Regions from separate parts of the Acinetobacter bereziniae genome, predicted to be linked through region 3. Evidence: predicted binding sites of a transcription regulator. Region 3 holds the regulator's gene; each other region holds the start of a gene.
What was found. The regulator PhoB, encoded in region 3, activates phosphate uptake and scavenging genes when phosphate is short. The targets are predictions, from matches to a motif close to TGTCATNAANCTGTCATAA.
Positions count from the first base shown of each region.

Region 1 (4,764 bases), 1.8 Mb from region 3:
GCCAGAAAAAAAGTTTAAAGAACCTTTGGTTTTTACCGCACCGTTGTCGATCAATATGGCGATCTATGATCTATACCCGTATCGCTCATTAATCAAACATTTTACAGAACAAGGCTTTGATGTTTATTTATTGGATTGGGGAAAATTAAGCTATCAAGATCGTGACTTAAACTTCCTTTACTTTATCGACGAATCGATGCCTTTATGTATCGACAAGATCCGAGAGCATTCACAAAGTGATCAAATTTCACTGCATGGGTGGAGTATGGCCGGAATTTTTGTATTACTATACAGTGCTTTACGTCAGCCCAATCATGTAAAAAATCTCATTGTACTCGCCAGTCCTATCGACAGTTATGCTTCTGGTGGAATTGGAAAACTGTATCAAAGAATCAATAGTCTGATTATCAAAAACCAAAAACTTAAAGATACACTTTATAAAGGAGGCTTACCGAGAAAACTGATCCATACTCCTGGTTTACTAAATGCGATTGGATTTAAAATTCTTGATCCCAAAGGCTGGTATGAAGGTCACAAACAATTATTACTCAATTTAGATGATCGAGCACTTTTACATGAGCATGCCACACTTGGCAATTTTCTCAATCATATGGTGGATTATCCTGGGGGTGTTAATCAAGACATGTTGTTTAATGTATGGCTCCAAAATCCACTAAAAAATGGTGTTATACAACTCAGCCGACATAAAATAGAACTTAAAAATATCAATTGTTCTTTGTTGGTGGGTGCTGGAAAAAGTGATCAAATGGTCACTGCCGATGCAGTTAAGCCTTTAATCGAATTGACAAATAGTAGCGATGTCACGTTTACTCTAATCCCTGGAGGACATTTAGGACTGATGTCTAGCCAAAAAAGTGCAGAAGAATTTTGGCCGACATTATCCAAATGGTTAGAACAACGATCGACTAAAAGTTAAGAGACAGTTATGAATACTACAGTTGCATTTATCGGTTTAGGTGCTATGGGCTATCGTATGGCAGCACATTTGCCTCAACATTTTGATACTGTTTATGTATGGAATCGAAATTTTGAAAAAGCCAAACAACATGCAACTGCGTTCGGCACTCAGGCGGTAGCTTTAGAACAGGCTGTTCAGGCTGATATAATTTTTTCATGCTTACCCACCAGCCAAGATGTTGATGATTTAATTCAGGGACTAAAAATTAAATCAGGTGCGATCTGGGTAGATTGCACCAGCGGTGTGCCTGATGCAGCACGTCAACAAGCATTACAGCTTAAACAACTTGATATTGAATTCTTGGATGCACCTGTAAGCGGACAAACCATTGGTGCTGAAAATGCCACACTCACCTTCATGGTGGGCGGATCGAATGATGCATTCCAACGCGCTTTGCCTGCAATGCAAGCAATGGGAAAACTAATTAAACATGTTGGCGATTCCGGTGCTGGATTTGCGGTTAAAGCAGTTAATAATATGATGATGGCAGTTCATTTATGTGCAGCCGCAGAAGGTTTTACCACACTCAAAGCGCATGGCGTAAATTTGCATGAGGCATTAGATTGTATTAATGCTTCAAGTGGAAAAAGTGGTGTTACTGAATCAATCCTTCCGCAACGTATTCTCAACAGAAGTTTTCCACTGACCTTTGGGCTACCTTTATTGGCAAAAGATACAGGAATTGCCATTGATTTAGTTCGCGAGGCGAAACTCTCTACACCAATTCTTGGTTTAACACAAAGCCTAATCCAAGCAGCAAACAGTCTTGCAACACCAGACAGTGACTTTTCAACTGCGGTAAAAATGTATGAATCATGGAGCAAAATTACATTAGATTAATTTTTCGTCATTGAATAATCACAACCAGCCCCTATAATCTAATCAAGTGACACACGATTATGTCAATTTTGAGGCAAACTCATGAACAAATATTTTATTGCTACACTGTCTGCTTTATCCATTTTTGTGGGCACACAAGCTTTCGCAGATAATGCACAAGAATGCAAAAAATTGCAGGATGATTACAATGTGATTTATGCATCAAAAGGTTTCTGTTTCAAAGATCCTGAAGCAAAGGCAAAATATAATAATGACAATTGTTATACAAGTAAGCCTAAATTTACTGAAAAAGAGCAACAAAAACTTGACTCTATCAAGGAACGTCAGAAAGAATTGAATTGTAAATAATTACATTCATACATTTAAGGAAGTAAATATGGCTTATGATGATCAGAATATTTTTGCTCGAATTTTACGTGGCGAACTTCCAGCATTAAAAGTTTATGAAGATGATCATGTACTTGCATTTATGGATATCATGCCACAGGCAGATGGTCACACTTTAGTTATTCCAAAAACCAAAGCCATTACATTATTGGACTTAGAACCAGAAGCTGCTGCCTATACCATTAAAATTGTACAAAAAGTTGCTCAGGCAATTGAAAAAGCTTTAGATGCAAAAGGGATTGTTTTAATGCAACTCTCTGGCGCATCAGCTGGACAAACTGTGCCGCACGTACACTTTCATCTTATTCCAAGCTCTGTACACGAATTAGGTCGTCATGCTGTACAAATGGGCGATCAAGAAAAAATTAAAGTGTTGGCTGAAAAAATTAAGTCCGCACTCTTATAAAAAATTTTCTTTAGAAATGAGGCATTTATTGCCTCATTTTTTTGCTTCAAATTCTTATTATGTATCGCTTACGTCATCAAATTGTCATTTATTCTTCACTTATATGTAACAAAGTTTACAGATACTGCATGCAAGTTAGTAAGTAGTGCTTAACCAACACTTACTGAATAAAAAAAGTATCAGCAAACCCATTGAACATGTTTTGGAGAAAACTCAATGAAAAAAGTGCTACTCGCTGCAGCCATCACTACCCTTAGCATAAGCGCAGCTCAAGCAGCGCCTACATTGTACGGTAAGTTCAACGTAAGTTTAGATCAAATCGATAAAAATAAATTCGTAGATGAAAGCGTTACCAATGTAACCTCTAACAACTCTCGTATTGGTATCAAAGGTGAAGAAAAATTAACAGATAAATTATCTGCTCTCTACTTAGCAGAATGGCAAGTAAATACAGATGGTGACGGTACTGACCTAAGTATGCGTAACCGTTATGTGGGGATTAAATCAGACGGTATTGCAACATTAAAAGTGGGTCGTTTCGATACTTACTTAAGAAATACAGCAGGAAACAATCAAGATATCTTCAATGACCTTATTGAACTCGATATGACAGCGATTTTGGCGGGTGAAGACCGTATCAATAACGTTATTGGTTTTGAAACTGATAAAAAATTATTGGGTGGTTTAGGCTTTAACATCATGTTCCAGCAAGGTGAAGAATCATCTGCATTGAAAAATGATGCAAAAGGTCAAAAAGGCAGTCGCGATGGCTTTGGTGATGGTATTTCAACATCGCTCACTTATGAAAATAAAGACTATGGTTTAGCAGCTGCTGTTGGTGGGAACTTCGGTATCGCATCAAAATACAATGCATATAGCTCTGAACTTGGTGGCAGCTCTATCTACTCTGATGCAATCCGTGTTACAGGTTCTTTAGACTTCAAACCTTTAGGTCTTGATGGATTAGTATTAGGTGCATTATGGCAAACATTTAAACCAACTGATGATACTGTTGCTGTTTCTAAAACCGCTGGCACTCCTCCAGTCACAACAACAACTTCATTTAAAGGCTTAAAAGAAAATGCATATGGTATCACTGCTGCTTATGCAATTCCTTCAACACCAATTAAATTGAAAGCTCAATATATCTCATCTACCACTGAATTAGATGGTCGTGATGATCGTCAACAAGATCTTTACGGTGTAGGCGCAGATTATAACATCAACAAGCAAGTTCGCTTCTACGGTGTAGTGGGGCAACAAAAACGTGATTGGGCTGCTTCTGCTACAGCTGAGAAAAAGAAAACTGTTGTTGGCTTAGGTATGGAATATAGCTTCTAATTCCAAATCGAAGGTTTACACAAAAAACGGCAAGTTTACTTGCCGTTTTTTTTTACAATTCCCTTTTCTAAAAATCTCGAAACTCATCAAACCACGCATTTACTATTTTTTGATCTATATCAAATTTTGAAGATTCAACAAGTTGCTGTACAGCAACTCCTGTATCTTCCCTTTCAACAGTTTCAATATTGGGCAATGTATTAATCATCTCTATAAGTTCAATAATTGATTCTTTCACATCTTGCTCATTCTGTGCTTTGGAGATTTTTTTTAAAGCAGATTTATATGCTTTGATCGCAATTTTTGCATTTTTGCTTTGCCAGCTTTCAAATGGAATTCCATATTCAGTGCTAAACCATATTGGACTTCTCAGTTTAGACACCGAAGAATAATCCAATTGTTTTTCTTTAGCCAAATGCTTTAATTGGGTATTTAATGTTTTCCCAGTTTTTTCATCAATATTCCATGCAATGAAAGAGCTTAAGTTTTCCCAAGTATTTAAAGCAGGAAAGCCTTCCAAATTTACTGCATAACGTATTCCAATACGTTCAAGTTGGTGAAGTTGTTTTAAACATGCTGTATTGGTTATATTCCCGGTTAAGTTCAAATTTTTCAAATTAGGAAACTGTAGTAAGCTTTCACAATCAAAAGCCTGACCAATTGGTTTAACAATTACATCGAGTGAACTAATTTTTGCCAAGTCAGTAATAATTGGAAGATGGTACGCGGATACAGATTGATCTTTCTCAGTATTGGGTTCTATTCGAATATGATGAATTTCTTGCTTGGTCTTAATTTCAAAAAGCTCAAT
Region 1 is NZ_CP066119.1:2,695,656-2,700,419, forward strand. Features, by position in the region: gene I9192_RS12730 (alpha/beta fold hydrolase) at 1-937, shown strand, start outside; gene I9192_RS12735 (NAD(P)-dependent oxidoreductase) at 947-1,819, shown strand; gene I9192_RS12740 (YARHG domain-containing protein) at 1,901-2,167, shown strand; gene I9192_RS12745 (HIT family protein) at 2,196-2,612, shown strand; gene I9192_RS12750 (porin) at 2,829-3,953, shown strand; gene I9192_RS12755 (hypothetical protein) at 4,021-4,764, opposite strand, start outside.
Region 1: a site for PhoB is predicted at 2,684-2,702, ahead of I9192_RS12750 (porin). Genes of this name have one in related genera too.

Region 2 (4,764 bases), 1.1 Mb from region 3:
CATTGATTTTTAAAGGTATGGTCGGTTTAATATAATGCGTCCATGTTAAATCTAGAGCTTTGATCTTATCCTGTTCAGGAAAGGCTAAATTAATTTGCTTAGCACCAAAATAATCAGCAGATTGATTTACTTTGGCATAGATCACACGTCCAGATAAACGGTTCATCACATCAAAGCGAATATTACCACCTACGGAAATCATTTCTCCATCACCACCCATCGCATGTCCAAGTGGGAAACCTTGCTGATAATAACCATCTGTATAAATATAATGATTATAAGAAATTGCTTTAACATCACCATTTGTTGTTGTATCTGCCCATTCAGCATAAAACTGAACAGGCATATTTTTAAAGCTTGTAGAGTAGTCCGCACCTGCTAAATACATTTTCTTAGAAGGCAATAATCCTGCTTCATCTTCACCCACATATTGCCCATAAAAACTGACTGGAACATTTAATAAGGATTGAAGATTTAAACGAGCATCAAAGCCCGCGATTTGATTGGATTTATCATCATCACCGTTTTCAAAGTTATCATTCCCTTTGATTGCATTCCAAAGTGAACTCCAACTTTCAGGACGTCCATCACCGCCCCATTGCAAAATACGCGAAGCCCCTAATTCTAAATAAGGTAAAGGCTGAGCTGTCAAACGGAAACCTAAAAGTTTAGCATCAGGCACGGCTTTATAATCTTCTAACTGTCCAGCAAAAGCTTGATATTGCCAAGGTCCAATCCAAGACAACCATTTAGATTCAAAAGCTTTTTGTTCAGCGCGTTGCGCGGTAAAACCGTAGACTGGACGGCTGGCATCACCACGAATCAGGCTTCCATCATGCCCAGGTCCCCAATAAGTTGGAATTTGACCTGCAATCACCCATTGATTCCACAATTTTCCAGCAATGTATGAGCCTTCAACATTGACATCACGGCGATTGTCAATCTGAGGATCTTTTTCGCCATTCACACGCAGCTTGGCATCCCAGTTTTCACCACCACCATTAAACTCAAGTGACCCAACATATTGTGCTTTTTCACGATCGCCAAAAGCTTGCGGAATATTTTTCTGATCTGTTTCTGCAAATAAACCCAGTTTTGCTGTTTGATTATCAGCTTTTAATGCATTTTGAATTGAATCAATAACTTTTTGTTGTGTGTTGTTCGAAATCTTCGCTTGAGATAATGCACGTTGAATTTCATCACCACTCATTGGCCAAGTTGAAGTGCTGATTTGAATCACACCTTGTTGATTTAACCAGTTTAAATCTGTACGGATATCTTGATTATTTAATACAATTCCCTGAGCCAAAACAGGTAAAGACATTCCAAATAACACAGCAGCATACAGTGCTTTTCTTAAATACATGCTCATTTTTCTCAAGTGTGATTTACTGCCACACCATAGTTATTTTAAAAGTTTTTTTCAATGGTGAAATTGTGTTATTCGCATTGCAAAAACGCATACATCATTCGAAAAAAAAGTGTACCGAAGTACACTTTTAAATATTTTAAATGCCATGACAGCCAACATTCTTTTTCAGAAAAATCAATACGACTGCTTTTAATTAAATACTTTTAACAATAACCAGAACAATCCACCTGATAAACAAATGGTTGCAGGTAAAGTAAAGATCCAAGCAGAAAGAATGGTTTTGACAGTCGCAAAATTTAAGCCAGATTTGTTGGCAACCATCGTTCCGGCAACCGCACTATTCAGGACATGGGTTGTTGATACAGGCAAACCAAAACCATCAGCAGCAGCAATCGTTGACATTGCTACCAGTTCAGCAGACATGCCCTGACCATATGTCATATGATGCTTACCGATACGTTCACCCACAGTCACCACAATACGCTTCCAACCCACCATCGTACCTAGACCTAAAGCCAAGGCAACAGCAACTTTTACCCAGTTTGGAATATATTGTAAGAATGAATCGAGATTCTTACGGTAATCTTTTACAACTTTAGCTTGAGCTTCATCCATTTTTGGAAGTTGATCGGCTTTATCTAAACGTTTAAATGCCGTTGTACTTAAGTACATATCATTACGTAAAGATGATACTTCAGCTTCTGGAATATCCTGAAGATTTCCAAACTGACCTACACGCTCACCCAAATGATCGGTCAAACTTGCTAGAGCAGGAACAACCGCAGGGTTTAACTCTTTGGTTTGAATAAACTTCGTGATCGTTGCACGTGCTTGCTCATCTGGAATATCAGCGTGTTCTGCATAAATTGCTGTCGCGGTTTGACTAGACAATTGTGAAAATGACTGCAAATGTTGTTGATCCAAACCACGGTTTAAAGAATAAGCCAAAGGCACAATACCAATCAAAATCAACATGATCAGTCCCATACCTTTTTGACCATCATTTGAACCATGCGCAAAACTTACCCCTGTACAGGTAAAAATAAGAATCGCACGGATCAAAGGTGGTGGCGGTTTATTGCCTTCTGGTGGTTGGAACAATTCAAGTTGCTTTTTAAACAGCTTTTTAACAATCAGGAAGACCACTGCTGCAAAAGCAAAACCAATTAAAGGAGAAAACAACAATGCTTTGCCGACTTTAATGACCTGATCCATGTCTACACCGCTTGCACCACTGGATGCGTGCAAAATGTAGTTCATGATTCCCACACCTAAAATTGAACCAATCAAAGTATGGGAACTCGATGCAGGAATCCCTAAAAACCAAGTTCCTAGATTCCAGAGAATTGCAGCAATCAGCATTGCAAAAACCATTGCAAAGCCAGCACCACTCCCCACATTCATGATTAATTCAACAGGAAGTAATGCAATAATCCCGTATGCAACAGCACCACTTGCAACCATGACCCCAAGAAAATTACAGAAACCTGCCCACATCACTGCAACTGGTGCAGGTAAGGCGTTGGTATAAATCACGGTAGCCACAGCATTGGCAGTATCGTGAAAACCATTTACAAACTCAAAGCCTAAAGCAATGAATAAAGCAGTCGCTAAAAGAATGACTGAATAAAGACTTAAAGGTGGAACATGTGCTAAATCTGCACTAACTTGCACCCCGATATAAATCAAGGTTGCAATAATAATCGTCAGAAACACCGGCATAAAAAACTTCGGTGTAGGTACATGCACATTCGTCGATTTAGCAGCTTGAGACGATGATGCAGAATCTGAGACGGGAGGTAAATTCGAATTCATGCAGAAGGTAAGCGAATATTAGAATGCGCTTATTGTTCAATTAAATTGTGACAATTATATGACAAATAGCTCCCCAATGAAGTGAATTTTTTACTTTTTTCACTTCAGTATTTCGCAATACTTGCGACTCAATCTATATTTTTATTTATTTTATTCAATGATTTAAAATAATTAAATAAAATTAATTTGATTAAATTTTTACATTTCACTCTGAAATAATATTTGTAATATTTCCGTCAAATATGACAGGTGACCAATATTTCCACTCAGTATCTGCGATATTTGTGACAATTTGATGAAAAAACAAACACTATTTTTGAATAAGCTTTGCTTAAATTTCGACAATACAATTTAGCGTTATACAAAATACAAAGGTGCAAATTTAAAGCCAACTTTCGCTTAGACTCGAAAAATATAACTATAAAAAACTCAGTCCCCGAAGGGACTAAGTTTTAAGAGCGTCACATGAAAAATGCTGAAATCAAAACTTCCTGTTTAGATTATTTCCATTGGTAGCCTACCGATACAGCACCGCCGATATTGCTACGACTGTCTGCAGACGCCCCCATTTTCCAAATGATCTTGTTGCTGTCGCTAATCGCACTAATACCCACTGCAACGGCTGTTTCACCGCGATAACCTGAAAGCCCTGCACTCATCATGCTCATACCCGCTTCAGTCGGTTGCGGTAAATTACCCACAGCCATTGCACCTGCAATCCCTGCATAGGTATCGTTGCGTAAATCATCTACATTTTTGTTGGTGTTGTAGAATGCTTGTTCAAGGTTGCTAACACGTGTATCGACTGCACCCAATGCATCCCCTACATTATTATAGCTTCCACCCGCTACATTATAGGTTGGCGCTTTGATTGAGCCATCTTGGTTCAATGTTGAGCCACCGCCGAGGTACTGTGCAACATTGCTATTGGTTTGGTGCAGTTGTGAACCATTAATCGCATCTGTAGAGTCTTTGCTAATCGTACCATTGGCTAAACCACTGACTTTATTACTGGTCCCATCAATAGTCACTTTACCGACATTGACCTGATTTGCCATGACTTGATTGGCAATCACTTGGTCTGCTTTTACCTGATTGGCTGTAACTTGATTTGCAGTCACCGAGTTCAAGTTAATGTCATCTGCCAAAGCCACTTGATAATTATTTGATCCATCTGCATTGGTGCTACTGTTCACCACAGTATTTTTACCCGCAGAGACACTGGTCTTAGAACCTGCTACCTGCCCTTGTAATGAAGCAATGGCATCATGCACATTGTCTTTACCTGTGTTGCCGATATTGCTGGTGCTGACACTACCATCTGCATTAACTTTTGCATTGCCACCCAAAACATTGGCAACACTTTCAGCAGTCCCATGGAGTTGGCTACCATTAACAGCTTCATTGGACGTTGCACTCACTTCACCATCAGCCAAACCAGTGATCTTATTTGTTTGCGCATCTGCTTTGATGTTACCTACGGTGACTGAGTCAAAGCTCACATCATCTTTGGTTGCAACTTGGTAATCAGTTGAACCATCTGCATTGGTGGTTTTAGTGATGGTGGTATTTTTGCC
Region 2 is NZ_CP066119.1:961,461-966,224, reverse strand. Features, by position in the region: gene I9192_RS04415 (capsule assembly Wzi family protein) at 1-1,366, opposite strand, end outside; gene I9192_RS04410 (inorganic phosphate transporter) at 1,562-3,187, opposite strand; gene I9192_RS22485 (YadA-like family protein) at 3,688-4,764, opposite strand, start outside.
Region 2: a site for PhoB is predicted at 3,233-3,251, ahead of I9192_RS04410 (inorganic phosphate transporter). Genes of this name have one in related genera too.

Region 3 (4,764 bases):
TGTAGTTGCATCGAACTCACATTATTTAAATTATGTCGAACTCACGTTAAGTGGATAATATTGATTGGTCTCATATAAAACTTGTTTTAGTTTTTAGAATAAATCAAAATCCATGTGCTTTTAAATAAGACAGTTTTAAAGCCTGTGCATCTGCTAAAGCGTTGTGTGGGTTTTGAGAAGGTACATGAGTTTCGATCGGATCTTGCATCCAAAGTTGCATGGAAAGTGGTGGTGTTCGTATACATTTTCCTGCTGAAAGCACTAAACTCCGCATAAATAAAGCGAAATCTTCAGGCCAATCTGCAATGATTTCAATCTGATCATATTGAAATAGAAAAATCTGCAAACGACTTTGAAATTTTTTGAATTGAATGGGTGGTTGGTTTAAACGTGGTATCACATGATCGTTTACCCAAGGTACAGGGTTTGGGCATTCTAAAACTTCATAAAAAGATTGATGCTGTTCATCGACCAATGCCAATGAAATCAGTTCACCACCAAAACCATTAAATTCACAATCTAAAAATAATTTCATTTGGATTAATCAAAAATCAGCCTGCAAAATCAAGGCGCTCTTTCGGGAACACCACTCTAAAAACTGAACCTTGGTTTTCTTTAGAATCAATTTCAAGATAAGCATTATGTTGCATTAAAACATGCTTTACGATCGCTAAACCTAGACCTGTTCCACCTGTTTGTCGGCTTCTCGCACTGTCTACACGATAAAAACGTTCAGTTAGACGTGGAATATGTTTGGGATCAATCCCAATGCCTGTGTCTTCAACTGTAAAATAACCATGTTCAGTGTCATCATGCCAACCAATCGTCACAGTACCGCCTTTAGGTGTGTATTTAATGGCATTGGTAATTAAGTTACTGAAAGCACTGGCGAGTTCTGCATCTGAACCAATCAGGTCACAATGACTGTCAATATCCAGATTTAAAGTATGTCCATAATCGACGTTATAGGCTTGCGCATCATCAAAAAGCTGATTCATTAAATTGGGCATATCAATAATTTGATTTTTCGCGACCTGTTTATTGCCTTCTAATCGCGAAAGTAACAATAAATCATTCACCAAAGCATTCATACGTCGCGTTTGTGACTGCATCTGTTCAAAGGCGCGTTTCCAACGAGGATTTAGGTCTTCTTGGTCGGTAAAAGTTTCAATATACCCACTGAGTACAGTCAAGGGGGTACGAAGCTCATGTGAGATGTTATCGACAAAGTCTTTACGCATCTGCTCAAGATTATGCACACGGGTTACATCATAAGCGACCAACAAGCGACTTTCACTGCCAAAGCGAGTCAGTTTGATTTGTACATAATGTTCTTCATAGACCGAAGACTTTATTTTTATACCATCAGGTGATTGGTCAATATTATTAAAGTATTCAATAAAACTCGGCTGGCGGATAATGGTTAAAATATTACGACCACGATCTAAAGGTTGAATACCTAAAAGTTTTTCCGCAGCAGGGTTCCACCATTCGATTTGATGGAGTTCATCTGTTAAAACGACAGCTTCAGCCAAAGCCACTAAGGAGGATTGTGCACGATCAATCAAGCCAACCATTTCAGCTTGAACAACGCGTTCTTGGCGTTGTGCGCGATAGACATTAAATAGAAGCGCTCCCCAAATACCTTCGAGATTTGGTGGAGAATCATAAGGACGGTTGGAAATCCATTCATTGACCAAATACAAAGAGCGCAATTGAAATATAAAAAAAACGGCAAAACCGATGGAAATACAAATCCAAAAATAACCGATCCCTAAACCAATAAATCCGCCAATCACCAGTAAAAAAGCCAACAGGCGTAAGTCTTGTTTTGCAAACTCCCATAAACTGCTGTAGCGAAACTTTTTATGTTCACGTGCAAGATCTGGGACGGGATAGGGTTCATACATAGAAATTTATTTACCTTAACAGTGCTTAACCTATAGCGACATCTGCGCGCGTAGAGAAGCGATAACCTGTTCCACGAACAGTTTGGACATAGCGATCTGCGCCATAAGGTTCAAGTACTTTGCGTAAGCGACGGATATGGACATCGATGGTACGGTCTTCAATATAGACATTTCCACCCCAAACTTGGTCAAGTAATTGGGCACGTGTATAAGCACGTTCTGGATGGGTCATAAAGAAAGCCAACAAACGGTATTCTGTTGGTCCCATATCTAAAATACTGTCACCAAAACTTACTCGTTGGCTGACAGGATCAAGCACTAAGCCGTTCGCATCAATGGTTTTTTCACCACTCAATGCATTGGCACGACGAAGTACAGCTTTGATACGAGAAACTAATTCCCGTGTTGAAAATGGTTTGGTCATGTAGTCATCCGCACCTGCATCAAGACCTTGAACTTTATGGTCTTCTTCGCCACGTGCAGTTAACATAATCACTGGAATTTCTGCTAGATTTTCATCTCGTTTTAAGCGGCGACACAAATCTACGCCACTTACACCACCGGGCATCATCCAATCGAGTAAGATTAATGATGGTCGTTGGTCTACGATCATTTGATGTGCTTGTTTTGCATCTTCAGCTTGCAGGCATTGAAAACCTGCCATATCCAGTGAGGTATGGATCATTTCTCGAATCGGAAGCTCGTCATCGACGATTAATATATAGTCATCTTTCACAACGCAATATCCTATGTATGAACGGTGTACCGTCTTTTATTTATGACAGGCTTATTACAAAGATTAATTATGACAGTATCATTGCAAAAACAAGATGTAGACGAATTTTTGCAAAAAAATGTGACAAAAAATGGGCGATGTGATGAAAATTAGATGACATTTTTAAATAATCTTTGCAGCTTCAACTTAAAAAGAACATCAAATTGGTGACTAAAAATGCAAATATGACAGTTTGATGACACTGTTATACTTACTTCACACTACTCAAATCAGTCTAGGGCTGAGGAGCAAAGGTATTAATCAATGACACAAAGACCACTTCACATGCTGAAACAATTTCGTCTAAGGACTGTTTAAAACCACCCATCACCCAACGCACAGCAATTTGTGTAACATAACCATTTAGACCAGTCGCAACCAATGAAATTTCCTGTTCACTTCGTTCAATATGCGGCATCATCAGCGTCACAAAAGAGTGAATTAAGCGATCAAAACGTCCCATAGTTTCGTGAATAGTCGCATGATTATGTAATTCTTGAACCAGCATGGCATCGATATAAATAATACGAGCAACACGTGGGTCATTTTTTAACATGGTAAAAATCGCTGTCAAACCGCCTTTGATCATATTTTTAGGCTCTGGCGCACCTTGCATCACGCCTTGCATCACGGTTTGTTGTAACTGTTCAATCAATTGTAAAAAAATAACTTGAAACAGCTCCTCACTCTTTTTAAATGACTCATAGAAGTAGCGTTCAGTAAGTTTTGCTTCATTACAAATATCTTTAACAGTCACGGAAAAGAAACCATGTGTTCCATATGCCGCGATGCCTGCTTCAATCAATTTTTCGCGACGGGCGAGCTTTCTTTCAGACAAGGACATACCTTTGAATTGGCGTTCTTTTGTGGTTTTATTTATGGTTTTCTTTTCAGTTAAGCGAGATTCAGTCATTGTAAAAAATTACTCGTGTCATGTTCGATTGTCACAAAGAAGTGGTTATTTTAGCAATAAAAGTCATTGAAACCTATTTAAGATTTTTTGTATAAAAAAACAACTGCTCATTCACAATATAATATTGACAATAGTTATTGTCAAAATTATATTGAGTAGGTGAGCTGCACATTATCAGTATTATTGTGTGCGGATTTTAATAAAGGATAGACAATGAAAAATTTTAAAAACAAAGTCGCTGCAATTACAGGTGCTGGCTCTGGTATGGGACAACAGCTTGCGATTTTACTGGCAAAAGCAGGCTGTCATTTATCAATCAGTGATGTGAATGAAAAAGGTTTAGCAGAAACGATCGAATTGGTTAAGCCTTATAATGTTCGTGTTACTTCTAAGAAAGTGAATGTGGCAAATGTCGAAGAAATGCGTACATGGGCTGCTGAAACCGTACAAAATCATGGCTCTGTAAACATGATTTTCAATAATGCTGGTGTTGCTTTAGGTTCGACGGTAGAAGGCGCGACCTATGAAGAGCTTGAATGGATTATGAATATCAATTTCTGGGGTGTGGTATACGGAACCAAAGAGTTTCTACCATATATCAAGAAAACAGGTGATGGTCATATTATCAATATTTCAAGCTTATTTGGTCTAACGGCTCAGCCGACGCAATCTGCATATAATGCATCAAAATTTGCGGTACGTGGTTTTACTGAATCTTTACGTCAAGAATTAGATATCGAAAACTGTGGTGTATCTGCATTATGTGTACATCCAGGTGGTATTCGTACCAACATTGCCAATGATGCACGTATGAATGACAGTTTACGTTCTTTGGGCATGAATCCTGATAAGTCAGCAAAAGCATTTAATAAATTATTACGTATGCCTCCAGAAGATGCTGCTCAACAAATGCTTGATGCGGTGCTCAAAGATAAACGTCGTTTATTGATTGGTAATGATGCAAAAACGTTAGATTTGATTCAGCGAATCTTACCAACGGGTTATCAAAAATTGACAGGTTTTGCGACTAAATTTAGTAAAAAATTAGAACCAAAATAAACCTTTCTATAAAAAGCCGTCAAATTTGGCGGCTTTTTACTTTCTCAGGAAATGTGTCAAGTTCCTTGATTGTTAATAAAAATCTTCATACTTTTACTGTACCGATC
Region 3 is NZ_CP066119.1:4,532,523-4,537,286, reverse strand. Features, by position in the region: gene I9192_RS21300 (hypothetical protein) at 104-535, opposite strand; gene phoR (phosphate regulon sensor histidine kinase PhoR) at 552-1,910, opposite strand; gene phoB (phosphate regulon transcriptional regulator PhoB) at 1,936-2,646, opposite strand; gene I9192_RS21285 (TetR/AcrR family transcriptional regulator) at 2,921-3,598, opposite strand; gene I9192_RS21280 (SDR family NAD(P)-dependent oxidoreductase) at 3,812-4,657, shown strand.